Salipiger sp. CCB-MM3: one gene and its partners. The main gene of each other region encodes a partner of the protein of the gene in region 2 in a complex. Links are inferred from orthologs where the notes say so. Each region holds a gene or a part of one and is shown on either strand. Other genes may lie near its edges. The genes, in order: AYJ57_RS11655, dnaN and AYJ57_RS08445.

Region 1 (10,069 bases), 790 kb from region 2 along the record:
ACGGGCTGGGCAAGCCTTGCGGCCCTGCTCGGCACGGTCGCCCTGAGCGCCTGCAGCGACGCGCAGATGCCCGGCTTCCTCAAGTCCGAGGGCGGCACCGGCGCCGAAGCCTCTGGCACATCCGCCACGGTCGAGCGTGACATTGAGGCACCCGAGGTCTTTCAGACCACCGAGGCCGGCCTTTGGGACGGTCGCCCCTCGCTGGGCGGTGTCTGGGTCGCGCATCCCGATGTCACCGAGCCCGAGCGGGTGATCATTCGCAACGAAAGCAACGGCCAGTTCGTCATCGGGGCGCTGTTCCGCCGTGAACGCATGAGCCCCGGCCCGCGCCTGCAGGTGTCGTCCGACGCCGCCGCCGCCATCGGCATGCTGGCGGGCGAGCCGGTGAACCTCAACGTCGTGGCGCTGCGCCGCGAAGAAGGCCCCGCCCAGCCCGAGGAAGGCACCGGCCCCGCCGGCGTCGAAGCGAGCACGCTGTCGGAAACGCCCGAGGTCGAGGAAACCACGCTTGATCCGGTGACCGCAGGTGCCGCTGCAGCCATCGAGGCGGCGCCCGCCTCCGCGCCAGCCGCAGCCCCTGCCGCCGCCCCTGCCGCCACCGCCGCTCCGACCGAGGCCGCGAGCCCGGCACCCGCGCCCGCGCCAAAGCCCGCCTCCTCGCTGTCGCGGCCCTATGTGCAGATCGGCATCTTCAGCATCGAGCAAAACGCCGAGAACACCGCCACCGCGATGCGTCAGGCGGGCATGGTGCCGACGGTCAAGAAGCAGAGCAGCTCGGGCAAGACCTTCTGGCGCGTGCTGGTTGGCCCGGCGCAGGACAAGGCCGAGCTTGAGGCGCTGCTGACCAAGATCAAGGGCACCGGTTTCTCGGATGCCTACGCCGTGAAGAACTGACCAGACGATCCGACGACCAGACCGGAGCCAAAGCACAGGAGCCGCCCATGCGCCGCCCGACGAGCCCCCTTTCGAGCCTTTCCCTGCGTCGCCTGCTGGCCGGGGCCGCCACGGCGGCGCTGCTCGCCACCAGCGCGCAGGCGTTTGACACCAGCGCCCGCACCGCCTTTGTGCTGGATTACACCACCGGCACCGTGCTGATGGCCAAGGATGCGGACAAATCGGTGCCCCCGGCTTCGATGTCCAAGCTCATGACGCTCTATATGGCTTTCGAGGCGATCCGCGACGGGCGGCTCAAGCTCGACGAGACCCTGCCGGTATCGTCGCATGCCATGTCCTATGGCGGCTCGACCATGTTCCTCGACACCACCGACCGGGTGAAGGTCGAGGACCTGCTGCGCGGCATCATCGTGCTGTCAGGCAATGACGCCTGCGCGGTGATCGCCGAGGCACTCTCGCCCAATGGCACCGAGGCCGGTTTCGCCGATCTGATGACCCGCCGCGCGCAACAGCTGGGCATGACCAGCTCGCATTTCGCCAACGCCTCGGGCTGGCCCGCCGACGGTCACGTCATGTCGATGCGCGATCTGGTGCTGCTGGCGCGGCACATCATCGAGGACTTCCCCGAATTCTACCCGATCTTCGCAGAGCGGCGTTTCGAGTTCGATGGCCGCGCGCCGCAGAACGTGCACAACCGCAACCCGCTGCTGCGCCTCGACATCGGCGCCGATGGTCTCAAGACCGGCCACACGCAAGAAGCGGGCTATGGCCTCGTCGGCTCGGCCAAACAGGGCGACCGCCGGGTGATCTTTGCCATTGCCGGGCTCGACAGCGAGCGCGCCCGCGCCGAAGAGAGCGAGTCGATCGTCAACTGGGCCTTTCGCCAGTTCGCCGAGCGAAAACTGATCGAGAAGGGCAAGGAAGTGGCCCGCGCCGACGTCTTCCTTGGCGCGCAGGAAAGCGTCGGGCTGGTGGCGCGTGACGACATCGAAATGCTGATCCCCGTGACCCCGGGCACCGAGCTTGGCGCCGAGGTGGTCTATACTGGTCCGCTGCAGGCGCCGATCACCGCGGGCCAGCAGCTGGCCGAGCTGATCATCACGCCCGAAGGTCTGCCCGAGCACCGGGTGCCGCTGTTTGCTGCCGAAGACGTGCCCTCGGGCGGCTTCGTCAAACGCATGATGGTGGTCAGCACCAATCTGATCGGGCGTCTGCAGGCCCCCGCCACCACCGCGGAGGCGATGTGACCGGCAGCAATGGTGCCGAGACCGCAAGGTCCGGCCTCTTCATCAGCTTCGAGGGCATCGACGGCTCGGGCAAATCCACGCAGGCGCGGCTTTTACATGCCGCGCTTCTTGGTGCTGGCCGCGAGGCGGTTCTCACCCGCGAGCCCGGCGGCTCGCCCGGTGCCGAAGAGATCCGCGCGCTGGTGCTGCAGGGCGACCCCGACCGCTGGTCCGCAGAGACCGAGCTGCTGCTTTTCACCGCCGCGCGCCGCGACCATCTGGAGCGTCTGATCCGCCCCGCGCTAGCGGCGGGCAAGCTGGTGATCTGCGACCGTTTCGCCGACAGCAGCCGGATGTATCAGGGCCTGTCGCGCGGCGATCTGCGCAGCAAGGTGGACGCGCTGCACGAGTTGATGATCGGCACCGAGCCCGATCTTACCTTCCTGATCGACATGGATCCCGCCGCCGGGCTCGCCCGCGCCAAGGCTCGCGCCACCGAAGAGGAACGCTTCGAGGATTTCGGCGTCGAACTGCAGGAGCGTATGCGCGCAGGCTATCTGGCATTGGCCAAAGAGTTTCCCGAGCGCTTCATCGTCATCGACGGCAACCGGGCGCAGGAGAATGTTGCCGCCGACATCCGCGCGCGCCTCGAGCCCTATCTCTCCACTTCCGCATGAGCGCCGAGGAGGATATCCCCGAGGCGGATCGCGTCGAGGGCGCGCCGCACCCGCGCGAGACCTTCCGCCTGTTCGGACAGGATCGCGCGCAGGCGGATTTTCTGACCGCATTCACCTCGGGCCGGCTGCACCATGGCTGGCTGATCACCGGGCCGCGCGGGCTTGGCAAGGCGACGCTGGCATGGACCATCGCGCGCTTTCTGCTGGCGACGCCCGAGCAGGAGGAGGACGGGCTCTTCGGCGCGCCGCCACCGCCGCGTGATCTGCTGATCGACCCAGAGCACCCGGTGGCGCACCGCGTCCACGCGCTGTCGGAGCCGCGCCTGCACCTGCTGCGCCGCAGCTGGGACAGCAAGACCAAGAAGCTGCGCAGCATCATCACCGTCGAAGAGGTGCGCGCGCTGAAGCGCTTCTTCTCGCTCTCCTCTGCCGATGGCGGGCGCCGGGTGGTGATCATCGACAGCGCCGACGAGATGAACCCCAACGCCGCCAACGCGATCCTCAAGCTGCTGGAAGAGCCGCCGGCCAATACGGTGCTGCTGATGATCAGCCACCAGCCCTCGCGCCTGCTGCCGACGATCCGCTCGCGCTGCCGCGAGCTGCGGCTCGCGCCGCTGGGCCCCGAGGATATGGCCCGCGCGCTCGAACAGGCCGGGGCGCAGGTGGCACCGCAGGAAGCCGAGGCGCTGGCGGAACTGTCAGCGGGCTCGGTGGGCGAGGCGCTGCGGCTGCTGAACCTCGACGGGCTGAAGCTCTATTCCGATCTGGTGTCGCTGGCGGGCACCCTGCCCCGGCTCGACCGCCCGCGCGCCATCGCGCTTGGTGAAAGCACCGCGGGCAAGGGCCGCGAGGCGCGGCTCGATCTGATGCTGACGCTGACCGACCGGCTGATGGCGCGGCTCGCCCGTGTGGGTGTCACCGGGATGCCGCCGCGCGCCGAGGCGGCGCCGAATGAGGCCGAGGTGCTGCGGCGCCTCGCCCCGCATCCGGGCGCCGGGCGAGCCTGGGCGCAGCTGGCGCAGGACGCCGGAGAACGCGCCCGCCACGCCCGCGCGGTGAACGTCGATCCCGCGGCGCTGGTGCTTGACCTGCTGCTGCAGATGCGCAAGGCAGGCTGAGAGGCCGGTAAGGAGGGGGCGCTGCCCCCGCCGCGGCTGCGCCGCGACTCCCCCGGCGTATTTTCAAAGAGAAGAAGGCGCGGTTTGGGGCCGCCCCGCGCTTGGGACCGCAGCGGGACCGGGGCTCAGACTTGGCCCGCGTCGATCAGATCCTGCGCCAGTTTGGCATAGGCCCGCGCCATCACGCCCTCGCCCAGTGCCACCGGCGCGCCGCTATCGCCCGCTAGGCGGGTGTCGAGGTCGATGGGCAGCTGCGCCAGCACCGGCAGATTGAGCCGCGCCGCTTCCGCGGCGACGCCGCCCTGGCCGAAGATATGGCTCTCGCGCCCGCAGTCAGGGCAGACGAAAACCGACATATTCTCGATCATCCCCAGCACCGGCACATTGAGCGTGGCGAACGCTTCGAGCGCCTTCTTCGCGTCGATCAGCGCCACATCCTGCGGGGTGGAGACGACGATGGCGCCATCCACTTCCGACTTCTGCCCCAGCGAGAGCTGCACATCCCCGGTGCCCGGCGGCAGGTCGATGAGCAGCACATCGAGCGTGCCCCACTCCACCTGCATCAGCATCTGCTGCAGCGCGCCCATCAGCATCGGGCCGCGCCAGACCACCGCCTTGTCTTCGGGCAGCATCACGCCGATCGACATGAGCGTGACGCCATGCGCCTCGAGCGGGATGATCGTCTTGCCATCGGGCGAGGCCGGGCGTTTGCTGACACCGAACATGCGCGGCTGCGACGGGCCGTGGATGTCGGCATCCAGCAGGCCGACCTTCTTGCCCGCGCGCGCCAGCGCCACGGCGAGGTTCGACGAGACGGTGGATTTGCCCACGCCGCCCTTGCCCGAGCCGATGGCGATCAGCTTTTTCACCCCCGGCGGCGCCATGCGCCCCTCCTGCGGTTTGGCGTGGCCACCCATTTTCAGCGAGGGCGCTTTCGGCGCCTGCGTCGGGGCTGAGAGCACCACCGCCGCCGAGACCGCCCCCGGCAATTGCGCCACCTGCGCCTCGACCACCGCGCGGAAGCCTTCCATCTGGCGGGCGATCTCGGCGCTTGGCGCTTCGATGACAAAGCGCACATGGCCGCCGTCGACGCTGAGCGCTCGAATCATGTCCCGCGATACGAGGTTGCCGCCACCGGGCAGATCGAAGCTTTTCAGCAACGCCATGGTAGCGTCGGACAATTGGGTCATAGTTACTTCCTTTCCCTCAGCGCATGGTGACCTTTCGTCATCTTGCGCTCCGCGCAAGGCGCGTCCATTTCTCGCCTAATTTCTATGCACTCCCCCGCGAAGATGCGCATTCCAAAGTGGTTTTCACCATGCATTTTGCGCATAGCGGCATTGAACCGGGGCGGGATTGTGCAGCCGCAGCAATTGGCACATCTATTGGGGCAAGAAACGACAGACGCAACCATTCAGCCAGACGGGCACAGACGCACATGGCATTCGCAACCGACACCACCCGCATCGAAGGCCGCACCGGCGGTCTCCTCGACACGCTCCGCACCGCCCTCGCTCGCCGCCGCCTGTACAAGCAGACCTTCAGCGAGCTGGCTTCGCTGAGCAACCGTGAACTGAGCGATCTCGGGCTGCACCGCTCGATGATCCGCCGGATCGCGTATCAGGCCGCCTACGAGGCGTAAGAATTCGAACACGTCCCGGCTCTCTCCTCCTCCCTGAGCCGGTTCGTTACGGCGGTGACCTCTCTCCTCCTCCCTGAGGTCACCGCCACAAAGATACGGGATACCGGACGAAAGCCCGGCCCCAGACATCGACAGCCCCTCTCCTCCTCCCTGGGGCATCGATACAGCGGCGATCTCTCTCCTCCTCCCTGAGATCGCCGCACCAGTTTCCGGGCCCCAGCGCCCAACCTATTCGGAGCCCCTCTCCTCCTCCCTGGGGCAACGATACCGCGGCGGTCTCTCTCCTCCTCCCTGAGACCGCCGCACCAGTTTCCGGGCCTCAGCGCCCACCCTATTCGGAGCCCCTCTCCTCCTCCCTGGGGCAACGATACAGCGGCGGTCTCTCTCCTCCTCCCTGAGACCGCCGCACCTCATAAAGGGCCGCATGCGGTCCAGAAGCTTCGGAGTCCCTCTCCTCCTTCCTGGGACTTTGATGCAGCGGCGATCTCTCTCCTCCTCCCTGAGATCGTCGCACCCCATAGGACCCTAGCGGGTCCGCTCAGATCGGAAGCCCTTCTTCTCCTCCTCCTCGGGCTTTCGTGACACGGAAACGGCGGTCTCTCTCCTCCTCCCTGAGACCGCCGTTTTTCTTTTTTCAGCTGTAAATTTTGCGCTGCATCCGGAACGGCTTGCACGCTCTCCCAGCGGATTTCGCAGCCGGTTTAACAAAGCTGTAACCCCCCGCTTCAATCTCGATCCCAAGACGGGACCAAAGACCCGAGGCCATCGAGCCAGGCAGATACCGCAGCACACGGGGGCGCAGCATGGACAGGCATATTGTGATCGCAGGACAGGGACGCTCGGGCAGCACCCTGTTCTACAACATGCTGCGCAATACGCTGCAGGGCTATGGGATGTTCGACCGCGAGGTGCCTGCCGCCAGCGTGATCCAGCTGCCCGGCAATCAATGCACCAAGCGCCCCTTCGACATCTTCGATCTTCCAAAGCTGTTTCAGGCCAATCAGGGCCGCAAGCGGATCGACCTGATCTGCATGCTGCGCGATCCGCGCGACATTCTGACAAGCCGCCACCGCTCGGTCCCGGATGATTACTTCGTCGCTGCGGACAACTGCTGGTTCGTTCCCGAAGGACGCGTGCCCGCCTTCACCGCGCCCGGCTTTCTGCCGGTGCATGAGGCCTCTATGCGCGTCAGCGGATCGGGCCTTTTCCCGCAGGGCATCTTCTTTTTGAAATACGAAGATCTCGTGCGCGATCCCGAGGCCGTGCAGCAGATGCTGGCCGAGGGTTTGGGGCTGACCTTCGAGGGGCGCTTCAGCGATTTTCACAAGGCCGAGATTCCCCAGCGCCTGCAGCGCGCGCTCAACGGCGTGCGCGAGGTCGATACCGAACGCCAGCGCAAATGGGCCAAGCCCGAGCATCGCGCCCGTATCATCGACCAGTTCACCCGCTTTCCGGTGCTGCACGATGTGCTGAAGCAGCTTGGGTATGAAGAGGATCAGGGCTGGTTCGAGGACCTGCAGCGCGAGGCGCAGCAAGAAGGGGTGGCCGTTAAGGCAGCCGTGCCCGCAGCCAAGCCCGCTGCCGCCGAAGCCGCCGCAGAGACAAAGCAAAGCGCGCTGCCGGTGACTGGCTCGATCCTCGATCATCCGGCGATCCCCGTGCTCTACGAGGACGCGACGATGAAGCTCAGTGGCATCGAAGGCAGCGGGCCGCAGTGCCTTGTGACCTTCGTGGGCGTTGGCCATGGGCTTGGCGGCATCGACCAGCAGAGCGAGGAGTTCCGCAAGCTGTCCTCCGGTGGTTGGGGTTCGCAGCTTTTCGTCTTCGACAAGACCCGCAGCTGGGGCAATGCGCTCGACCCCGAGCTTCTGGCCCGGCTCACCGCGCCGCATCGCGCAGGACGCAAGGTGTCGACGCTGGGGCTGAGCATGGGCGGCTTTTTGGCCGCGCAGATGTCGCGTCCGCTGGGGGCCGCGCGCTGTATCGCCCTGGCACCGCAATATTCGGTCCACCCCGAGATCGCGCCGTTCGACACCCGCTGGACTCGCTATTCCGAGCAGATCAGCACGTGGCGCCAACCGTCCTTGATGGGCAGCTTCGACAGCGCTTGCCGCTACGAGCTGATCTTCCCCGACCTGCCGGTCGAACTGGCCCATGCCGAGCGTTTCCCGAAAGCGCCGAACATCCGCCGCTTCACCGTGCCGTCGGACAACCACAACGTCGCCGCGACCCTCAAGGCCCGCGGACAGCTCTACCCGCTCCTCGAGGCGCTGCTGCGTGAGGACGGGGCCGGCGCGCTGCCTGACTTCTGCACCCCCGGTGCGGCGGCGTGGCATGTGGCCCCCGAGGTCGCCGCCGCCGCCGGCTGAGGGCGCGCCCGCACACCCTGCGCTTCCCCCGCGAAGGCACGTCCAAGGCCACTCGGGGCCACTCAAGGCCACGGGGCGCTTTCCCTTTCCCAAGGCTTTGGGTAGGAGGGTCGGGACAACAGCACAAGCAGGCATGGGAACGCAGCCATGGCGATGGAAAAGACCTTCAACGCGGCCGAGGCCGAGGCGCGCATCTACGACGCATGGGAAAGCAGCGGAGCCTTCAAGGCCGGGGCCAACGCCTCGCGCGACGAGAGCTTCAGCATCATGATCCCGCCGCCCAATGTGACCGGCTCGCTGCACATGGGCCACGCGTTCAACAACACGCTGCAGGACATCCTCGTGCGCTGGCACCGGATGCGCGGCTTCGACACGCTTTGGCAGCCGGGGCAGGACCACGCGGGCATCGCCACGCAGATGGTTGTCGAGCGCGAACTGGCCAAGGACAAGAACAACGCCACCCGCCGCGAGATGGGCCGCGAGGCCTTCCTCGAGAAGGTCTGGCAGTGGAAGCAGCAGTCCGGCGGCACGATCATCAATCAGCTCAAGCGCCTCGGCGCTTCCTGCGACTGGTCGCGCAACGCCTTCACCATGTCCGGCGCCGAGGGCGCCCCGGCGGGCGAGGACGGCAATTTCCATGACGCGGTGATCAAGGTCTTCGTCGACATGTACGAAAAGGGCCTGATCTACCGCGGCAAGCGGCTGGTGAACTGGGACCCGCATTTCGAGACCGCGATTTCCGACCTCGAGGTCGAGAACATCGAAGTGCCCGGCCACATGTGGCACTTCAAATACCCGCTGGCGGGCGGCGAGACCTACACCTACGTCGAGAAGGATGAGGACGGGAACGTGCTCTTCACCGAAGAGCGTGACTATATCTCCATCGCCACCACCCGCCCCGAGACCATGCTGGGCGACGGCGCGGTCGCGGTGCACCCTTCGGATGAGCGCTATGCGCCGATCGTCGGCAAGCTCTGCGAAATCCCCGTGGGGCCGAAAGAGCACCGCCGCCTGATCCCGATCATCACCGACGAATACCCCGATGCAAGTTTCGGCTCGGGCGCGGTGAAGATCACTGGCGCGCATGACTTCAACGACTACGGCGTGGCCAAGCGCGGTGGCATCCCCTGCTATCGCCTGATGGACACCCGCGCGACCATGCGCGAGGACGGCCACCCCTACGCCGAAGCCGCCGAGATCGCCCAGCAGGTCGCCCGCGGCGAGCTGACGCTCGACGAGCATGAGGTCGACAAGCTCAACCTCGTGCCCGATCACCTGCGCGGCCTCGACCGTTTCGCCGCCCGTGAGGCGGTGATCGCCGAGATCACCGAAGAAGGTCTTGCGGTGATGACCGAGGCCACCGACCCGCGGCTCGGCGCGGCGGCGGCCAAGGCACCGCCCGCCCCCGAGGAAGGCGGCGAGGCGCTGGACGAGCCCGAGCAATGGGTGCCGCTGGTCGAGGCCAAGCCGATCATGCAGCCCTTCGGCGACCGCTCGAAAGTGGTGATCGAGCCGATGCTCACCGACCAGTGGTTCGTCGACACCGCGCAGATCGTCGGCCCGGCGCTCGACGCCGTGCGCGAGGGCCGCGTGCGGATCATGCCCGAGAGCGGCGAGAAGACCTATTACCACTGGCTGGAAAACATCGAGCCCTGGTGCATCTCGCGCCAACTGTGGTGGGGCCACCAGATCCCGGTCTGGCACACGCCGGGCATGGGCGACGAATGGCGCTCGTTCTGCGCCGCCTCGGAAGATGAGGCGATCGAGCAGATGAAGGCGGTCTTCGGCGAGGACGCCGAGTTCCTGATCGTCGAGGATGCCGCCGCCGCCGAGGACCATCTCGCCGCGCTGCTGCAGCAGGGCACCGATTTCACCGGCGTCGACCAGCGCCGCCGCCCGCAGGCGATCCCGGTGTTCCGCGATCCCGACGTTCTGGATACGTGGTTCTCCTCGGGTCTGTGGCCGATCGGCACGCTCGGCTGGCCCGAGCAGACGCCGGAGCTGGGCAAGTACTTCCCAACCTCGGTGCTGGTCACCGGTCAGGACATCCTGTTCTTCTGGGTCGCCCGGATGATGATGATGCAGCTCGCCGTGGTCGACGAGATCCCCTTCCACGACGTCTACCTGCACGGCCTGGTGCGCG
Region 2 (8,891 bases):
TTCCCCGAGCGCATGGCCGAACGGCTGACCGGGGCACGGGTGCTGCGGCTGCGGCGGCGGTCGAAATACATTCTGGGCGATCTCGACACGGGTGAAACGCTGCTGATCCATCTTGGCATGTCGGGGCGGATGCTGATCTCTGGCGATCCGCTGGGCAGATTCGTGCATGAGCACCCGGCGCCAGAAAAGCATGATCATGTTGTCTTTGAGATGGCGAGCGGCGCGCGCATCACCTTCAACGACCCGCGACGTTTCGGCGCAATGGATTTGATGGAAACCGCGACCGCCGAGGCGCATCCGCTGCTCGCGGCGATCGGGCCGGAGCCGCTGGGCAATGAATTCAGCGAATCCCACCTTGTGGCGGCCTTGAAGGGCCGCAGCATGCCAATCAAGACGGCGCTGCTGGATCAAAAGATCGTCGCGGGTTTGGGCAACATTTATGTTTGCGAAGCCTTGTTCCGCGCCGGCATCCATCCTTCACGCCGCGTCAATAAAATCTCGGAAAAACGCATCTCTGCGCTGGTGCCGATCATCCGGCAGGTGCTGAGCGAGGCCATCGCGGCGGGCGGCTCTTCGCTGAAAGATTATCGCCAAGCCGATGGCGAGCTTGGATATTTTCAGCACAGCTTCGATGTGTACGGACGCGAGGGTCAGCCCTGCCGCGCAGCCGGTTGCGCAAACACCGTTCACAGGATCGTGCAGTCTGGCCGCTCTTCCTTCTACTGTCCGAGCTGCCAAAGATAGCTTGATTGCAGGGGTCAAGTTGGTAAGGCTGCGCGACAATGCCAACGGACGGGAGCCCGAAGTCATGGCCTATGAGACGATTATCGTCGAAGTAGACGACGACGTTGCCACTATTACCCTGAACCGCCCGGACGCCCTCAATGCGCTCAACAGCCAGCTTCTTGGCGAGCTTGCGCAGGCGCTGACCGAGGCGGATGCCAATGACAAGGTGCGCTGCATCATCCTGACCGGCTCGGCCAAGGCGTTCGCCGCCGGGGCCGACATCAAGGAAATGTCGGAAAAAACCTTCGTCGAGATGTATCTCGGCGATTTCTTCGAACCGGCCACCGAAGCGGTCTCGAAGGTTCGCAAGCCGGTGATCGCCGCGGTCAGCGGCTACGCGCTTGGCGGGGGATGCGAACTGGCGATGATGTGCGACTTCATCATCGCGTCGGAAACCGCGAAGTTCGGCCAGCCCGAGATCAACCTCGGCGTCATCGCCGGGATCGGCGGCACGCAGCGCCTGCCGCGCTACGTCGGCAAGGCCAAGGCGATGGACATGCATCTGACGGGCCGCTTCATGGATGCGGAAGAGGCCGAACGCTCGGGGCTGGTGAGCCGCGTCGTGCCGGTCAAGCAGCTGATGGAAGAGACGCAAAGCGCCGCAGCCAAGATCGCCGAGAAGTCGATGCTGGCCTCGATTGCCGCGAAACAGGCGGTCAACCGCGCCTTCGAGACGACATTGGACGAGGGGCTGCTGTTCGAGCGCCGCCTGTTCCACTCGCTCTTTGCCACCGAAGACCAGAAGGAAGGCATGTCGGCCTTCCTCGAAAAGCGGACCCCGCAGTTCCGCGACCGCTAAGCTTTGCGTGGCCCGTCCCTGCGGGGACGGGCTGCACCTTTGGCGTCAGAGGGGATCAGGCCTGAAGCGGGCCGCGTCCCTGCCGGATCGCCGCCTGAATGGCGCGCCAGGTCTCGGCCTCCGCCGTATCCCCTTTCTCTTCGTTTTCGCGCACCTTCGCGGCAGCCTCGGCTTCGGCCCTGCCGCCGTGGGCCCGGTACAGCGCCTGCGCCGCCTGAGTGATCTGAATGGTGTTCATGGCTGACTCCTCCTTTCAGTCAGAACCCTCCGCGGTTCCCCGCGGGAGCCCGATCCTAGCCGATTCCATGCCCATTCCCCAAGTTTTCCGGCAATGCCCTTTGCAACCGGCGGAAAATGGGGTATGCGCCGCGGCTACATGCGCGTGATGCCCGCTAAGGCAAGAATCGGTCCGGCACGACAGATCCGGGTCTGGTGGATATTGCGCGTCCGAAATTCAGACCAGGCCGTCGGCCACAACCAGGCCCATCGGCCACAGAAAAGGACCGTTTCATCATGGCAAACACGCCCCAGTCCAAAAAGCGCGCACGTCAGAACGAAAAGCGTTACGCCGTCAACAAGGCACGCCGTTCGCGCATCCGCACCTACCTGCGCAAAGTCGAAGAAGCGATCGCTTCGGGCGACAAGGACGCAGCCTTCGCCGCACTGACCGCCGCACAGCCCGAGCTGATGCGCGGCGTCACCAAAGGCGTCTTCCACAAGAACACCGCTGCACGCAAAATGTCGCGTCTTTCGTCGCGCGTGAAAGCGCTCGGCTAAGGGCATTTCTGCCCGACTGAAATGACACACCTCAAAAGTGTGTGACCGAAAAGGCATCGCCATTGGTGGTGCCTTTTTTCGTGACTCACACAAGATTTTGGAGCCCTAGATTCTTTTTTCGGAATCCAGTGAGTCAAGTTTGAAGTTCGGTTGCCGCTCTTCGCGGAAGAGGGGTAATTTCATCAGGCGAGTCACATCGCTGGGGGGACAGGCAATCGGGGACACTACCACGGGAATCGTGGAACGTTTCCGTCGCTTCGGCAGTCTGCTGCACAGACGCCGAAACCGGGGTGAATTCATCCTGCCAGTCCAATTGTAATATGGGTGATTGAGGCACCGTCATGGGGTCGCTTCGGGGTACTGGGAATCCCGGGGAGTCTTCCTGCGTTCCTAAATCACTGGGACAGAGATATCTCATCCCGGTCCATGCCACCTTTGGCATGGGGCCAGTTCTTGCATCCCTGCGGTTGGCTCGGTCGGGCATATGTGTGTGTCGCCCGAGGGACAGAAGAACCGGTGAAGAGACGGAGCGGGGATACATGACGCAGGAACAATGGGGCGCGCTGCAAGACAGGCTGAGCAGCACGATCGGGGAAAACAACTATCGAACCTGGATCAAACCCCTTGAGTACAAGGGACTGGAGGCCGATGGGGTGGCGGTCTTCCTGGCGCCGACCAATTTTATCGGCACCTATGTTTCGCAAAATTTCGGAGACCTGCTGCTGTCGCAAATCTCGACATTGGATTCGCAGGTCCGCCGCCTGCAATTCCGGGTAAGCAATGCGCCGCGTCCGGCCATGGGCCGACCGAGCCCGCGCCCGGCAGCGGCGAACAAGCCCGAACCGGCGCTGCAAAGCGTGCAGGCCGAAGCTCAGGCGAGCGGCTATGCAGGGACGCAGGCGGGCACCGCAGGTGCCGCGGCGCAGGGCGGCAGTGATCTGCTGCCGAGCGCGCCGCTGGATGCGCGGTTCACCTTCGACAATTTCATCGTCGGCAAACCGAACGAACTGGCCCATGCCGCGGCGCGCCGCGTCGCCGAGGCCGAGACCGTGACCTTCAACCCGCTGTTCCTCTATGGCGGCGTGGGTCTTGGTAAAACGCACCTGATGCACGCGATCACCTGGGAGTTGCGCAACCGCCGCCCGGATCTGAACGTGCTCTATCTGTCGGCAGAGCAGTTCATGTACCGTTTTGTACAGGCCCTGCGCGAGCGCCGCATGATGGACTTCAAAGAGCTGTTCCGCTCGGTCGACGTGCTGATGGTCGACGACGTGCAGTTCATCGCCGGCAAGGATTCGACGCAGGAAGAGTTCTTCCACACGTTCAACGCGCTGGTGGACCAGAACAAGCAGATCGTCATCTCTGCAGACCGCGCGCCGGATGAGATCAAGGATCTCGAGAACCGCATCCGCTCGCGCCTGCAGTCCGGCCTCGTGGTCGACCTGCACCCGACGGATTACGAACTGCGCCTCGGCATCCTGCAGTCGAAGGTCGACACCTACCGCAAGCAATATCCCTCGCTGCAGCTTGACGATGGTATCCTCGAGTTCCTCGCGCATCGCATCTCGACCAACGTGCGCGTGCTCGAAGGCGCGCTGACCCGGCTCTTCGCCTTCGCCTCTCTGGTTGGCCAGCCGATCACCATGGAGCTGACGCAGGATTGCCTTGCCGATGTGCTGCGCGCCTCGGACCGCAAGATCTCGATCGAAGAGATCCAGCGCAAGGTGGCGGATCACTACAACATCCGCCTCAGCGATCTGATCGGCCCCAAGCGCGTGCGCAACTTCGCCCGCCCGCGTCAGGTGGCGATGTATCTGTGCAAGCAACTGACCGCGCGCTCGCTGCCCGAGATCGGCCGCCGCTTCGGCGGGCGCGACCACACCACGGTCATGCACGGTGTGAAGCGGATCGAGGAGCTGCGCATGCAGGACAGCCAGATCGCCGATGACATCGAGCTCTTGCGCCGCGCGCTAGAGGCCTGACACCTCAGCCTGAGGCGCCAGGCCTGAGACCGCACGACCACAAATGGGAACGGGGCTGCCTTCGGGCGGCCCCGCGGCCTTGACGCTGCAGGCAATCTATCTGATCAATCACCAAAACAGGTTGGAGTAGCTCTGGTTTTGCGCCAAGCTGCCCCTCCGGCCAACCGAGGAACAGGGCGATGAAAGTCAGCATAGAACGGGCGACGCTGCTCAAGGCAGTCAGCCAGGCACAATCGGTGGTCGAACGCCGGAACACCATTCCGATCCTTGCGAACGTGCTGATCGAGGCCGAAGGGAACACGGCCAGCTTCCGCGCGACCGATCTCGATATCGAAGTGCTCGACCGCGCCCCCGCGGTTGTCGAGCAGGCGGGCGCCACCACCGTCTCGGCAGTGACCCTGCACGAAATCGTGCGCAAGCTGCCCGACGGCGCGCTGGTGCAACTGGCCGCCGACAATGCCGCAGGCCGGCTGACGGTGACCGCGGGCCGTTCGAACTTCAGCCTCGCGACGCTGCCGAAAGAAGACTTCCCGGTCATGGCGTCGTCGGAATATTCGTCGAACTTCAGCGCCAAGGCCGAAGTGCTGCGCCGGCTGTTCGACAAGTCGAAGTTTGCCATCTCGACCGAAGAGACGCGCTATTACCTCAATGGCGTCTATATGCATGTCACCGACAGCGAAGACGGCCGCGTGCTGCGCTGTGTGGCCACCGACGGTCACCGCCTTGCGCGTATCGACGCGCCGCTGCCGTCGGGCGCCGAAGAGATGCCCGGCGTGATCGTGCCGCGCAAGACCGTGGGCGAGCTGCGCAAGCTGCTCGACGAAGACGATATGGACATCGCGGTCTCGGTCTCGGAAACCAAGGTGCGCTTCGCCACGCCCGACATCACGCTGACCTCCAAGGTCATCGACGGCACCTTCCCGGATTATTCGCGCGTCATCCCGATGAACAACACCCGCCGCCTCGAGGTCGACGCGGGCGAGTTCGCCAAGGCAGTGGACCGTGTGGCAACCGTCTCGTCGGAACGCTCGCGCGCGGTGAAGCTGCAGCTGGATGAAGACCGCCTCGTGCTTTCGGTCAACGCCCCCGACAGCGGTGCCGCCGAAGAAGAGCTGGCCGTGGCCTATGGCGACGAGCCGCTGGAGATCGGCTTCAACGCGAAATACCTGCTGGAGATCGCCAGCCAGGTCGACCGTGAGAACGCCGTTTTCATGTTCAATTCCTCCGGCGATCCGACCTTGATGCGCGAAGGCACCGACACGTCGGCGGTCTATGTCGTCATGCCGATGCGGGTCTGACCCGCGCCGCGCGCCGCCTTCGGTCGCGCCATGCGTATTTGAAGAACAATGAAGGGCAGGGGCGCGGCTTCTGCCCTTCATTGTTCCAAAAATACGCTCGGCAGCGCCTGCCTTCCTGCGAAAGCTGTCGATCCAATGTCCCTCCATCTCACCCGCCTCACACTCTCGCATTTCCGCTCGCACCACCATGCGTCGGTCGAGGTCGACGCGCGGCCCGTGGCGCTCCATGGCCCCAATGGCGCGGGCAAGACCAATCTGATCGAGGCGGTCTCGCTGTTCTCGCCGGGGCGCGGGATGCGCCGGGCCTCGGCGCAGGAGATGGTGCGCCGCCCCGAGGCGCTGGGGTGGAAGATCGAGGGGTTGCTGCAGACCGGCGGCGGCCTGCATGAGATCACCTTCCGCTCGGAGGCCGGCGCGGCGCGGCAGGTGCATATCGACGGCAAAGCCGCGCCGCAGGTGCAATTGGGGCGGATGGCGCGGGTGCTGTGGTTGATCCCGTCGATGGACCGGCTGTGGATCGAGGGCCCCGAGGGGCGGCGGCGGTTTCTCGACCGGATGACGCTGAGCTTCTTCCCTGACCATGCCGAGCAGAGCCTCGCCTATGAGAAGGCCATGCGCGAGCGCAACCGGTTGCTGCGCGATCAGGTGCGGGACGGTTTCTGGTACGGCGCGCTCGAGGGGCAGATGGCCGAGGCGGGGGCTGCGCTGCAGGCCAATCGCCGCGCGGCGCTGGCGCGGTTGGCGGGGGCGCAGGCCGAAGCCGAGACGCAATTCCCGGCCGCCGAGCTTGAACTCATCGATGGTGAGCAGCCCTGCCCGGACAGCGCCAGCGATCTGCGGGCCGCACTGGAGGCGAGCCGTCCGCGGGACCTGATGGCAGGGCGCACGCTGGTGGGGCCGCATCGCGGCGATCTGCGCGGGGTCTTTGCCGCCAAGGGGGTTCCCGCCGAGGATTGCTCGACCGGCGAGCAGAAGGCGCTGCTGATCTCGCTCATCCTCAGCAACGCGCGCGCGCTGGCCGCCGAAACCGGTGCGGCGCCCATCCTGCTGCTCGACGAGGTGGCGGCGCATCTCGACGCGGGCCGCCGCGCGGCGCTTTACGACGAGATTTGCGCGCTCGGGAGTCAGGCGTGGATGACGGGCACGGGGCCGGAGCTTTTCGCGGAACTCGGAGAGCGGGCGCAGCATCTCGAGGTGACCGAGCGGGAAGGGCAATCGGTGGTTGAAAACCGCAGGGTTTAACACCAAATCTTGTGTCATCGGCGTGACAATCGCGGCAGAACACCGTATAAAATCAACAAAAATCACGAAGGATCGCGGCATGGCCGAACCGGCAAGCGCACCGCAGGAATACGGCGCGGATTCCATCAAAGTTCTCAAGGGTTTGGAGGCTGTCCGTAAGCGTCCCGGCATGTACATCGGGGACACGGATGACGGCTCGGGCCTGCACCACATGGTTTACGAGGTCGTGGACAACGGCATCGACGAGGCTCTGGCGGGCCACGCGGACTTTGTCCGGGTGAAGATTCACGCCGACAACTCGGTTTCGGTGCGAGACAACGGCCGCGGTATTCCGGTCGATCTGCACCAGGAAGAGGGTGTCTCGGCGGCTGAGGTGATCATGACCCAGCTGCACGCCGGCGGTAAGTTCGACCAGAACTCCTACAAGGTGTCAGGCGGTCTGCACGGCGTGGGTGTTTCCGTGGTGAACGCGCTTTCGGTCTGGCTCGAGCTGCGCATCTGGCGCAACGGCAAAGAGCATTACGCGAAGTTCAGCCATGGCGAGACCGTGGAGCATCTGCGCGTGGTGGGCGACGCCGAGGGCGAGCAGGGCACCGAGGTGCGTTTCCTTGCCTCGACCGACACGTTCAGCAACCTCGAGTACAGCTTTGAGACGCTGGAGAAGCGCCTGCGCGAGCTGGCGTTCCTGAACTCGGGCGTGCGCATCATTCTCGAGGACGAGCGTCCCGCCGAGCCGCTCAAGACCGAGCTGCACTACGAAGGCGGCGTGAAAGAGTTCGTGAAGTATCTCGACCGCTCCAAGCAGCCGGTGATGCCCGAGCCGATCTATATGACCGGCGAAAAGGACGGCATCGGCGTCGAGATCGCCATGTGGTGGAACGACAGCTACCACGAAAACGTGCTGCCCTTCACCAACAACATCCCGCAGCGCGACGGCGGCACCCATGTGGCGGGCTTCCGCGGCGCGCTGACCCGCACCATCAACAACTACGCGCAGTCCTCGGGCATCGCCAAGAAAGAGAAGGTCTCTTTCACCGGCGATGATGCCCGCGAGGGTCTGACCTGCGTGCTGTCGGTGAAAGTGCCCGACCCGAAGTTCAGCTCGCAGACCAAGGACAAGCTGGTCTCCTCCGAGGTGCGCCCGGCGGTCGAGGGGATGATGAACGAACGTCTGGCCGAGTGGTTCGAAGAGAACCCCAATGAGGCCAAACAGATCGTCGGCAAGATCGTCGAGGCGGCGCTGGCCCGTGAGGCCGCGCGCAAGGCCCGCGAACTGACCCGTCGCAAGACCGCGATGGACGTGAACTATCTTGCTGGCAAGCTCAAGGACTGCTCCGAGAAGGACCCGTCGAAGACCGAGCTTTTCATCGTCGAGGGTGACTCGGCGGGCGGCTCGGCGCAGACCGGGCGCGACCGGGGCACGCAGGCGATCCTGCCGCTGAAGGGTAAAATCCTCAACGTCGAGCGCGCGCGTTTCGACCGGATGCTCGGCAGCCAAGAGATCGGCAACCTCGTGATGGCGCTCGGCACCGGCATTGGCCGCGACGAGTTCAACATCGAGAAGCTGCGCTATCACAAGATCATCCTGATGACCGACGCCGACGTCGACGGCGCGCACATCCGGACGCTGCTGCTGACCTTCTTCTACCGGCAGATGCCGGAGCTGATCGAAGGCGGCTATCTCTATATCGCGCAGCCGCCGCTCTATAAGGTGACCCGCGGCAAGTCCGAGGTCTATGTGAAGGACCAGAACGCGCTTGATGAATACCTGATCAATCAGGGTGTCGATGGCGCGCATCTGACGACCGGCAACGGCGAGGTGATCGCCGGGCAAGACCTCGTTCGCGTCATCGAAGAGGCGCGGCAGCTCAAGCGCGTGCTCGATGCCTTCCCGACGCATTACCCGCGCCACATCCTCGAGCAGGCGGCGATCGCCGGGGCCTTCGTGCCCGGCGCGGTCGAGAGCGACCTGCAGGGCGTGGCCGACAAGGTGGCGCAGCGGCTCGA
Region 3 (10,031 bases), 130 kb from region 2 along the record:
TCCCGCTCGAAGCCTATGAGATGCTGCGCCGCGCCGAGACGCCCGAGGCCAAGCAGCGCGCATCTCAGGCCTTCCGCATGTCGGTGCGCAAGCACATCCGCGACATCTCGGACCGCTACATCCTCGATGGCGAGACCGCCGAAAGCGCGCTGATGTTCCTGCCCTCCGAGGCGGTCTATGCCGAATTGCACGGCAACTTCCCCGAGATGGTGCGCGAAGGCTTCGGCATGAAGGTCTGGATCGTCTCGCCGACCACCTGCATGGCCACGCTCAACACGCTTCGCGCGGTGCTGAAAGACGCGCGGATGCGCGAGCAGGCGGGCGCCATCCGCCGCGAGCTAGCGCTGCTCGCGCAGGACATGGACCGGCTCGGTGCGCGCGTGGAGAACCTCGACCGGCACTTCGGCATGGCCGCGCGGGATCTCTCGGAAATTCGCACCAGCGCCGAGAAAGCCGGGCGCCGTGCCCAAAAACTGGACAATTTTGATTTCGAAGATCTGGCGCCCGAGGGTCAGATCGTGCCATTGCCACGGCAGACCTGACTTTCCGTTCGACTCGCCAAGGACATGACGATGATTGCCCGCCTGACCGGCCTTGCCCTTGCGGCCCTGCTCGCCGTTCCCGGCTTTGCCGAAGAGGGCGCGACCGCCGTCGGTGTCAGTACCATGGTCCGGCCCGAGGCGAACTTCGACCGCGGCATTTCGATGACCATCTGGTACCCCGCACAAAGCGATGCGGGCGCCTCGGAACTCGTCGGCCGCAATGCCGTGTTCGAGGGCACCCCCGCGCAGCGCGAAGCCTCGCCGCAGCCCGGCAAGCTGCCGCTGGTCCTGCTGTCGCACGGCGGGCTGCGCTCCGCCGAGCAGAGCGGCGCGTGGCTGGCCGCGAAACTGGCGGCGGGCGGGTTCATTGTCGCCGAGGTCAGCGGCCAGCGCCCGCGCGATCAGGCCAGCGCGGTGGGCGAGATCTGGCGGCGTCCGGCGGAAATGGCTCAGGCGCTTGATCTGCTGCTGAGCGATCCCGACTGGCAGATGCGCATCGACGAGACCCGCGTAGCGGTGGCCGGTGTCGCGCTTGGCGGCACGGCAGCGCTGATGCTGGGCGGCGGACAGATTGATACCGCGGCCTATGCGCGCAACTGCGACTCCTCGCATCCCGCGCCCGATTGCGACTGGTTTGCCGAGGGCGGCGTCGATCCGGCCAGTGTCGATGTGCAAGCCCTCTCGCTCGAGCGGCGCGACCCTCGGGTCCGCGCGGTGCTCGCATTGGCGCCGGAGTATCTCGCCGAGTTCCGCCCCGAGACGCTGGCGCCGCGCCGCGCGGCGACGAAGGTCTATGGGCTTGCCGAGCCTGCCGCCGGAGAGACGCGCCTCGCGGTGCAAGCCGGAATCGAGGTGCGCCCGCTGGAGGATGCCCGGCTCTACGACCTCTTTGCCCGCTGCACGCCCGATGGCGCCAAGCTGCTGGAAGAAGAAGGCGGCGATCCCGCGCTCTGCGGCAGCACCGCCGAGGACCGCGCGGCGGTCCATGACGCGGTGGCCTCCGACGCGCTGCACTTCCTGCACCGCGCGCTTGGCCTTACCGGCTGACACTGACCGGCTGACACGCCGCTGATCTCCACCCGCCGCTTGTCGCAGATCAAGGTGGGGGTGTAGGCTTTTCTCCATGGTGTGCGCGAAGAAAGGAGACGCGCCATGGAAGAAATCAGCGTCCGCACAATTGCCGCCGTGATCCTGATGGCCCGCGAGATCGAGCGTGCCGAGGGCGAGCTGCGCGGCTTCATCGACCGCATGAGCGAAGAGGAGCAGGCCGCGCTGGTCGCGGTGATGTGGATCGGCAGAGATGCCTTCGATGCCGACGAATGGGCCGAGGCCTATCGCACCGCGCTCACCGAAGCCTCTACGCCCACCGCCGACTATCTGATCGGCACGCCGCATCTTGCCGACCATCTCGAAGCCGGGCTCGAAGCCCTCGGCTTTGATCCCGAGGACGAGGAGGACGAGTTGCTGAACCGCGGTCGCTGAGCTGCTTCAGCGCAGCGCGCGGCCCTTGACGATGGCACTGTCGCCGAACCGCGCGCGGATCGCATCCGTCGCCCGTTCCGCCGCCGCGCGCCTGCCCGCGTCCGGGTCCAGCAAATCGCCGCCGCGATCGGCCTGTTCGGCGTCCACCAGTTCGGAAATCCCTGCCCCCAAAAGCCGCCACGGTCCCTGCCGCTCCAGCGTGTCGAGCATGGCGCGCGCCGTGCGGTAGATACGGTCGGCCATTTGCGTGGCATCGCCATCTGCCAGCGACTGCCGTCGGGTGATCAGCTTGAAATCGGCGCGTTTGACCTTCAGCGTCACCACCCGCCCCGCAAGCCCCTTGGCCTTGGCGCGGTCCGCGACCTTCTCGCACATGCGCCAGAGGTGCCCGTCGAGCAAATCGGGATCACCGGTGTCTTCGGAGAACGTGGTCTCGTTGGAGATGCTTTTGACCGGCGCGTTGCGCGTCACCCGGCGGCTGTCCTCGCCGCGGGCCAGATGCCACAGGCGCTGCCCCATCGAGCCGAAGCGCTGGATGAGATCGCGCTGCTCCCAGCGCAGCAAATCCTCGAAGGTGCGGATCCCGGCGCGCTCCAGCGCCTCCTGCGAGGCCATGCCGACACCCCAGATCATCCGCACCGATTTGGGCCGCAGGAACTCGGCGGTCTCGGCCTTGCCGATCACCGAGAACCCATGCGGCTTGTCGAGGTCCGAGGCAATCTTGGCGAGGAATTTATTGTGCGACAGGCCGACCGAGCCGGTGACCCCCAGCTCCTCGCGCATGCGTTTGACCAGACGCGCCATCATCACCGCGGGCGGATGGCCATGCAGCCGCGCCGTGCCGGTAAGGTCGAGAAACGCCTCATCCAGCGACAGCGGCTCGATCGCCGGGGTCAGCTCTTCCATCAGCGCCCGGATCTGCCGCGAGACCTCGACGTAAAGCTCCATACGCGGTTTCACCACCACCGCGTCGGGGCAGAGCTTCAGCGCCTGAAACATCGGCATGGCAGAGCGCACGCCGCGGATGCGCGCCACGTAGCAGGCGGTGGAGACCACCCCGCGCTTGCCGCCGCCGACGATCACCGGCTTGTCGGCAAGCTCGGGATTTTCGCGTTTTTCGACGGTTGCATAGAAGGCATCGCAATCCATATGGGCGATGGAGAGGTCCCAAAGCTCCTCATGCCGCACGATCCGCGGGCGCCCGCAGGACGGGCAGCGCGATCCGTGGTCAAACTCGGTGAGGCAATCGCGGCAGAGCGCGGGCATGGGGGGATCTTTCGATGTGAAGATGCTACGGGGGAACTATAGAATAGCTTCCCGGGCGGCTGCCACAGTCACCAGTACAGGATTTGCGAAAGGCGATTTTTTGATGAGCACCGAACCGGCGAAAGACCCCAGCAGAGACGACTTCAGGGGCGCCAAGCTGATCCTATTTCTGGGTGACGACCTGCTGATCCTGCGCCGCGACCACACCGAGGGCATTCCCTGGCCCGGCTATCTCGATTTCCCCGGCGGCGCGCGCGAGCCCGGAGAGACCCCCGCCGAATGCGCCCTGCGCGAGACCACCGAAGAGGTGGGCCTGACGCTGACGCCAGACTCGCTCACATGGGAGCATTTCCGCGACGGGCTGTGGTATTACGCCGCCCATCTGCCCGCCGAACGTATCGACAATGTCGTCTGGGGCGGCGAGGGCGAAGGCTGGGAAATGATGGCGGCCGAAGAATTCGCCGCCCGCGAGGATGCGATCCCGCATTTCCGCACGGTGCTGCGCGACTACCTGTCGATCCTGCAAAGCGCGGCGGGCTAAGGCCGCGCCAGCGCGCCGAATGCGCTCAGGCCGCGCGGAACAGCGACAGCCAGCCCAAGCCCCGGCGTTCGGCAACGGCGGCACGGGTGCGCCGCACGCGCTCCGACGGCAGCGGCATGGTGCGCGCCTGCAGCGTGCCGTCTTGGTCGAGCGACGCAAGGGCGCGCGAGACCAGCACGCGCTCGGCGGCATCGGGCTGGGTGGTCACCGGGGCGGCGAAACTGCTGGCAACGCGCAGCCGACCCGCGTCGGTGTGAAAGGTCACGAGGGCTTCGAACTGTCCTTCGGCGGCGTTGTAGCGCATTTCGCCGATCTGCGTGGTCATCTCGGTCATGGCTTGTCTCCTGATTGTGGGTAAAACGTCACAATTCGCCAGACAGTTCCATCGCGCCTATTTTGCGCTTTACACAGCCGCGTGAGGCGCGAACGCGACACCTCGAAATGCTTCGCCCAAAATCGCTTCCCGCCGCGTCAAGCTGCGGGCATAATTTCCCCAAGCCCCTTCTTCTCTTTGAAAATACGCCGGGGGTGAGGCGCGCATGCGCCGAGGGGGCAGCGCCCCCTGCCACGGGATGGGATCCAGCGCCAGCGCGCCTCTAGGGGATGGGGAAAATTGATGACTGCGGAAGATGTGATACTCGACCTGCTCGGGGGCAACCTCGTGATCCTGCTGCTCGCCGGCTTCGTGATCCTGTGCATCGTGCTGGGCGTGCGGATCGTGCCGCAGTCCGAGAAACATGTGGTCGAACGCTTCGGGCGGCTGCGCGCGGTGCTTGGGCCGGGGATCAACTTCATCGTGCCGTTTCTGGATCGCATCGCCCATAAGGTCTCGATCCTCGAGCGCCAGCTGCCTAACGCCAATCAGGATGCGATCACCGCCGACAACGTTCTGGTCGAAGTGGAGACCTCGGTGTTCTACCGCATCCTCGAGCCGGAAAAGACCGTCTACCGCATCCGCGACGTGGATGCCGCGATCGCCACGACCGTCGCGGGTATCGTCCGCGCCGAGATTGGCAAGATGGAGCTTGATGAGGTGCAGTCCAACCGGGCCGCGCTGATTTCCACCATCAAGGGCAACGTCGAGGACGCCGTGGACGACTGGGGCATCGAGGTCACCCGCGCCGAGATCCTCGATGTGAACCTCGACCAGCAGACCCGCGACGCCATGTTGCAGCAGCTCAACGCCGAGCGCGCCCGCCGCGCGCAGGTCACCGAGGCCGAGGGCCGCAAGCGCGCGGTCGAACTGGCCGCCGACGCCGATCTCTATGCCGCCGAGCAGACCGCCAAGGCCCGCCGTATCTCGGCCGATGCCGAGGCCTATGCGACGCAGGTGGTGGCCGAGGCGATCGCACAGAACGGCCTCGAGGCGGCGCAATATCAGGTGGCGCTCAAGCAGGTCGAGGCGCTGGTGGCGCTCGGACAGGGCGACGGCAAGCAGACCATCGTGCTGCCCTCCAATGCGCTCGACGCTTTCGCCGACGCCTTCACCCTGCTCACCGGACGCAAGCCATGATCCAGCTCTGGTGGGTCTGGCTGGCGGCAGCGGTGGTGCTGCTGGTGCTCGAAGTGGTGAGCCCGGCCTATGTGTTCCTCGGATTCGCCATAGGCGCGGCGGTGGTCGGTGTGCTGCTGCTGCTTGGCCTCTCCACCGGCTGGCCGATGCTGCTGCTGATCTGCGCCGTTGTCGCGCTGATCGCCTGGGCGCTGCTGCGCCGCTTCATGGGCGTGCGCAAGGGCCAGACGAAAATCTGGACGCGCGACATCAACGAGGACTGAGGGAGAGCGCCGCGGCGCTCCCCCTTTCGGCACAGCCCTCTATCACAACCGGAACAGCCCCAGCGCATCCATCACCTCGCGCTTGGTCGCCTCGGTGACCTCGCGGGCGGTCTGGGTGCCCTCGGCGATGATCCGATGCACCTGCGCCGGGTCCGAGGCCGCCTCGGCACGCCGCGCGCGGATCGGTGCCAGCAGCGCCTGAAGAATGTCCTCGAGCCGCCGTTTCAGCACCGCATCCCCGAGCCCGCCGCGCCTGTAATGCTCCTTGAGCGCGGCGATCTCGTCCTTCTCCTCGTCGAAAGCGTCGAGATAGGTGAACACCACATTGCCCTCGACCCGGCCCGGGTCTTCGACGCGCAGGTGATCGGGATCGGTGAACATCGCGCGCACCGCCCGGCTGATCTCATCTTCCGAGGCCGAGAGGGGGATCGCATTGCCGCCCGACTTGCTCATCTTGGCGCGCCCGTCGATGCCCGGAAGCCGCCCGGCCTCGGGGATCAGCGCCTGCGCTTCGGGCAGCACCATGCGGCCCGCCGCGCCGTTCACCCGCCGCACCACCTCGTTGCACTGTTCGATCAGCGGTGCCTGATCCTCGCCCACCGGCACGACGGTGGCCTTGAAGGCGGTGATGTCGGCGGCCTGCGCGGCGGGGTAGCACAGAAAGCCCGCGGGAATGTCGCGCCCGAAGCCGCGGGCGCGGATCTCGTCCTTGATCGTCGGGTTGCGCTCGAGCCGGGCGACGGTGACGAAGTTGAGATAGAGCATCGACAGCTCGGCCAGCGCGGGCAGATGGGATTGCAGGCAGATCGTGGTCTTGGCCGGGTCGATGCCCACTGCAAGGTAGTCGCAGGCCACCTCCAGCACGTTGCGCCGCACCTTGCCGATGTCATGGGCATTGTCGGTGAGCGCCTGCGTGTCGGCCAGCAGCAGGAACTGCCGGTGGCTGTTCTGCAGCGCCAGCCGGTTTTTCAGCGAGCCTGCATAATGCCCGATGTGCAGCGGGCCGGTGGTGCGGTCCCCGGTGAGGATGACGGGTTTTGCCTTGGCGGGCGTGTCCGCCTCGGGGCGGGTCAGTGTGGTCTGGTCCATGTGGGTCTCCGTGTGGAACAGGAGGTCGCCGCATGGGTGTCTTGATGGAGTGTGTTACATCAAAAAGGCCGCCCGATGCGGCGGCCTGTTTGAAAAACATGAGAAGTCCGGCCGCCTATGTCAGGCGGGCCACCAAAGGTTCGCAAGGGGCATCGGACGTGTCATGCAGACTGCCTAGCCCCGCGCGCGCCGCAGATCAAGCCTTTCAGCCCTTGTTCGGGCGCTGCGCCTGCGGCGATGCCAGTTCGACGTTGATCGCCAGCGCGGCATCGCGCGGCGAGGGCGCGCGCCAAACCGGACGGCCTACGACGATGTGGTCGACCCCGGCGGCGATGGCGCTGGCGGGCGTAGCGATGCGCTTCTGATCGTCGTCTGCGGCACCTGCGGGGCGCACACCGGGGGTGACGATGAGGCGGCCCTCGGCCTCGGGAAGCGCGCGGATGCGGGCGGCTTCCATGGGCGAGGCGATGATGCCGTCGGCTCCGGCCTCGAAGGCCCGCGCGGCACGTTCCACCACCAGATCGGCCACATCACCCTTCTGCATCAGCCCGTCATCCAGATCGGCGCGGTCCAGCGAGGTCAGGATGGTCACCGCGAGGATCTTCAGATTCGAGCCCGCCGCGCCTTCCTTGGCAGCGCGCACCACATGCGGATCGCCGTGGACCGTCAGGAAATCGAGGTCGAACTGCGCGATGCCGCGCACCGCGTTCTCCACCGTCTGGCCGATGTCGAAGAACTTCATGTCGAGGAAGATGCGTTTGCCGTGCTCCTGCTTGAGCTCATTGGCCAGCGCCAGACCGCCGCCGGTGAGCATGCCGAGGCCGATCTTGTAGAAGGAAACGGCATCGCCGATCTCTTCGGCGATTTTCAACCCCTCGAGGGCATTGGGCACGTCGAGGGCGACGATCAGGCGGTCATCGGACACGGCTGCGGACATGAGGGCGGCTCCTTTTGCGGGATTTCGCCTCTCATGTCCGCGCCGGGCGCTCAGGTCAAGCCCGCGCCAAAAGCCTTCGAAGGCTTTTGCAACTTCCTTCGAAGGAAGTTGCCGCCCGTGACGGGGTCAGCCGCCCCCCAGAAGATCGCGGATCACCTGCTGGATGATGTTGTCGCGGCGCTGGCGCTCGGGCTGGCGCTGCTGCACCTGCGGCTGCGCCGGTTCCGGTGCGGCAGGCGCGATGGCCGGCAGGGGCGTGGCCTCGGTGCCGTCAGTGACCCGCAACATCGTCTCTCTCCAGATCTCCGCCGGCAGACCGCCGCCAGTGACGCCGGTCAGCGGCGAGTTGTCGTCATTGCCCATCCACACGCCGACCACATAATCGGAGGTGAAGCCGATGAACCATGCGTCGCGGGCATCGTTGGAGGTGCCGGTCTTGCCCGCAACCTCGCGGTCGGGCAGCTTTGCCCGCCCGCCGGTGCCTTCGGAGACCACATGCTCCATCATCCACACAAGCTGGCCTGCCGCCTCGGACTGGATCACCCGCTCGCGGATACCGCCACCGGTGCCCATCAGCACCTCGTCCTCACCCTTCAGGCGCAGATCGACGAGGCCGTAAGGCGTCACCGCCGAGCCGCCATTGAGGATGCCCGCATAGGCTCCGGTCATCTCGAGCAGCGAGGCTTCGGAGGTGCCGAGCGCCATCGCCGGGCCGTCGTTGAGCTCGGATTTGATGCCGAAGTCGGTGGCGACCTTATGCACCAGATCGCGGCCCACCGCCTCGGAGATTTTCACCGCCGGAATGTTCAGCGAATGCGCCAGCGCGGTCGTCAGGGTGACGCGGCCCTTATAGGTCTTCGAGTAGTTCTGCGGGCACCATTGCCCCGAGCCCGGCACATTCATGCAGAAGGGCTCGTCGACCACCGTGTCATAAGGCGAATAGCCCAGTTCCAGCGCGGTGGCGTAGACGAAGGGCTTGAACGCCGAGCCGGTCTGCCGCTTGGCCTGCGTGGCGCGGTTGAACACGCCCGACACGCCGGTCTTGCGCCCGCCGACCATCGCCCGCACCGCACCGTCCGAGGACATGACGACAATCGCCGCCTGCGCCTTCGAGCCTTCCTTGACCTTGCTTTCATAGACCGAGTTCATCGCGTCTTCTGCGGCCTGCTGCAGCTTGGGATCGAGCGTGGTGCGGATCACCACATCTTCCATCGTGTCGCGGGTGAAATACTCGGGACCGGTCGACATCACCCAATCGGCGAAGTAGCCGCCGGTCTTGCGCTGCGCCTCTTCGGACAGGGTCGCGGGGCTGGCCTGCGCCGCTTTTTCCTCCGCATCGGAGAGATAGCCCTGATCTTCCATCAGCCGCAGCACGGTTGCCGCGCGCGCCTGCGAGCGCTCGAGATCGTTGGTCGGCGCCAGCGAGGAGGGCGCGGTCAGCAGACCGGCCAGCATCGCCGATTCCTGCGGGTTCAGCGTGGCGGCGTTTTTCCCGAAGTAGCGCTCTGCGGCGGCCTCGGCTCCATAGGCGCCGCCGCCCATATAGGCGCGGTTGAGGTAGATCGAGAGGATCTCGTCCTTGGTGTACTTCAGCTCCATCGCCATGGCGTAGAGCGCTTCCTTGCCCTTGCGCAGCAGCGAGGACTCGCGGCAGTCGGCCACATAATCCGCCTCGGACTTCCAGACCTCGGAATCATATTCGACGCCGATGCAGAGCAGTTTCGCGGTCTGCTGCGTGATGGTCGAACCGCCGTGGCCCGACAGCGGCCCGCGCCCCTCGGCAAGGTTGATGCGGATGGCACTGGCGACGCCGCGCGGCGAGACGCCGAAATGGTGGTAGAAACGTTTGTCCTCAGTCGCGATCACCGCGTTCTTGAGGTGCTTGGAGACACTGCTTGCCGTCACCGCACCGCCGAACTGATCGCCGCGCCACGCGAAGATCGCGCCATTGCGGTCGATCAGCGTCACAGAGCCGCGCGCACGCCCGTCCAGCAGATCGGTCACCGGCGGCAGTTGGGTGTAGAAAAAGCCCACCCCAAGCGCCAGCATCAGCGCGACGACAGCCGTCACGCGCCAGGTGATGCGCCAGAAGATGCGCAGGATCCACGAGAAGGTGCCAAGCACGAAAGCCACCAGAAAATTCCTCTTCTTCGCCGGTTTGCGGGCGGGCTTGCGCGCGGTTTTGCGGGGCCGGGACGGGCCGCCACCGCCTGCACCGCCACCAGAGGCCTTGCGGCCCTGCGGCTTTGTCGTGGATTTCTGGCTTGCCCTGGGATAGCGGCGGTCGGCCACCAAGCGGCCCTTGCCACGCCCTGAATCACTCATTTCGCTTTGCCCGGCCTGTCGTTTGTTTTGGCGGAGGATAACGGGTTTGCAGCCCGATGTTGACCGGGAAACG

Evidence for each region.
Region 1: the proteins of dnaN (region 2) and AYJ57_RS11655 are in contact, whole or in part, in a cryo-EM structure (PDB 8GIZ), measured with the Escherichia coli proteins. The link is inferred for Salipiger sp. CCB-MM3 from one-to-one orthologs.
Region 3: the proteins of dnaN (region 2) and AYJ57_RS08445 are in contact, whole or in part, in a solved structure (PDB 1OK7), measured with the Escherichia coli proteins. The link is inferred for Salipiger sp. CCB-MM3 from one-to-one orthologs.

The regions. Positions count from the first base shown.
Region 1 is NZ_CP014595.1:2,405,247-2,415,315, reverse strand. What follows is about bases 1,855-4,854. They hold AYJ57_RS11655 (DNA polymerase III subunit delta'), read left to right. Parts: upstream 1,855-2,793; coding sequence 2,794-3,915; downstream 3,916-4,854. Other genes in these bases: AYJ57_RS11650 (Mrp/NBP35 family ATP-binding protein), read right to left, coding at 4,041-4,854; tmk (dTMP kinase), read left to right, coding at 2,138-2,797; AYJ57_RS11665 (D-alanyl-D-alanine carboxypeptidase family protein), read left to right, coding at 1,855-2,141. Also shown: AYJ57_RS11670 (SPOR domain-containing protein), read left to right, coding at 1-894; more of AYJ57_RS11665, read left to right, coding at 942-1,854; more of AYJ57_RS11650, read right to left, coding at 4,855-5,105; AYJ57_RS11645 (DUF1127 domain-containing protein), read left to right, coding at 5,354-5,557; AYJ57_RS11640 (hypothetical protein), read left to right, coding at 6,361-7,926; AYJ57_RS11635 (valine--tRNA ligase), read left to right, coding at 8,074-10,069. UniProt on the Escherichia coli protein: Part of the beta sliding clamp loading complex, which hydrolyzes ATP to load the beta clamp onto primed DNA to form the DNA replication pre-initiation complex.
Region 2 is NZ_CP014595.1:1,619,743-1,628,633, forward strand. Bases 3,712-6,582 are described here. They hold dnaN (DNA polymerase III subunit beta), read left to right. Parts: upstream 3,712-4,523; coding sequence 4,524-5,642; downstream 5,643-6,582. Other genes in these bases: dnaA (chromosomal replication initiator protein DnaA), read left to right, coding at 3,712-4,344; recF (DNA replication/repair protein RecF), read left to right, coding at 5,778-6,582. Also shown: mutM (bifunctional DNA-formamidopyrimidine glycosylase/DNA-(apurinic or apyrimidinic site) lyase), read left to right, coding at 1-744; AYJ57_RS07830 (enoyl-CoA hydratase), read left to right, coding at 809-1,585; AYJ57_RS07835 (hypothetical protein), read right to left, coding at 1,641-1,823; rpsT (30S ribosomal protein S20), read left to right, coding at 2,099-2,362; more of dnaA, read left to right, coding at 2,902-3,711; more of recF, read left to right, coding at 6,583-6,884; gyrB (DNA topoisomerase (ATP-hydrolyzing) subunit B), read left to right, coding at 6,964-8,891. UniProt on the Escherichia coli protein: Confers DNA tethering and processivity to DNA polymerases and other proteins. Acts as a clamp, forming a ring around DNA (a reaction catalyzed by the clamp-loading complex) which diffuses in an ATP-independent manner freely and bidirectionally along dsDNA.
Region 3 is NZ_CP014595.1:1,745,735-1,755,765, reverse strand. Bases 1,161-4,122 are described here. They hold AYJ57_RS08445 (DNA polymerase IV), read right to left. Parts: upstream 3,291-4,122; coding sequence 2,031-3,290; downstream 1,161-2,030. Other genes in these bases: AYJ57_RS08435 (hypothetical protein), read right to left, coding at 3,857-4,122; AYJ57_RS08440 (NUDIX domain-containing protein), read left to right, coding at 3,394-3,831; AYJ57_RS08450 (DUF3775 domain-containing protein), read left to right, coding at 1,695-2,024; AYJ57_RS08455 (alpha/beta hydrolase family protein), read left to right, coding at 1,161-1,589. In the rest of the region: AYJ57_RS08460 (DNA recombination protein RmuC), read left to right, coding at 1-542; more of AYJ57_RS08455, read left to right, coding at 573-1,160; more of AYJ57_RS08435, read right to left, coding at 4,123-4,165; AYJ57_RS08430 (SPFH domain-containing protein), read left to right, coding at 4,448-5,344; AYJ57_RS08425 (hypothetical protein), read left to right, coding at 5,341-5,607; trpS (tryptophan--tRNA ligase), read right to left, coding at 5,650-6,696; pyrF (orotidine-5'-phosphate decarboxylase), read right to left, coding at 6,902-7,633; AYJ57_RS08410 (transglycosylase domain-containing protein), read right to left, coding at 7,760-9,958. UniProt on the Escherichia coli protein: Poorly processive, error-prone DNA polymerase involved in translesion repair and untargeted mutagenesis. Copies undamaged DNA at stalled replication forks, which arise in vivo from mismatched or misaligned primer ends.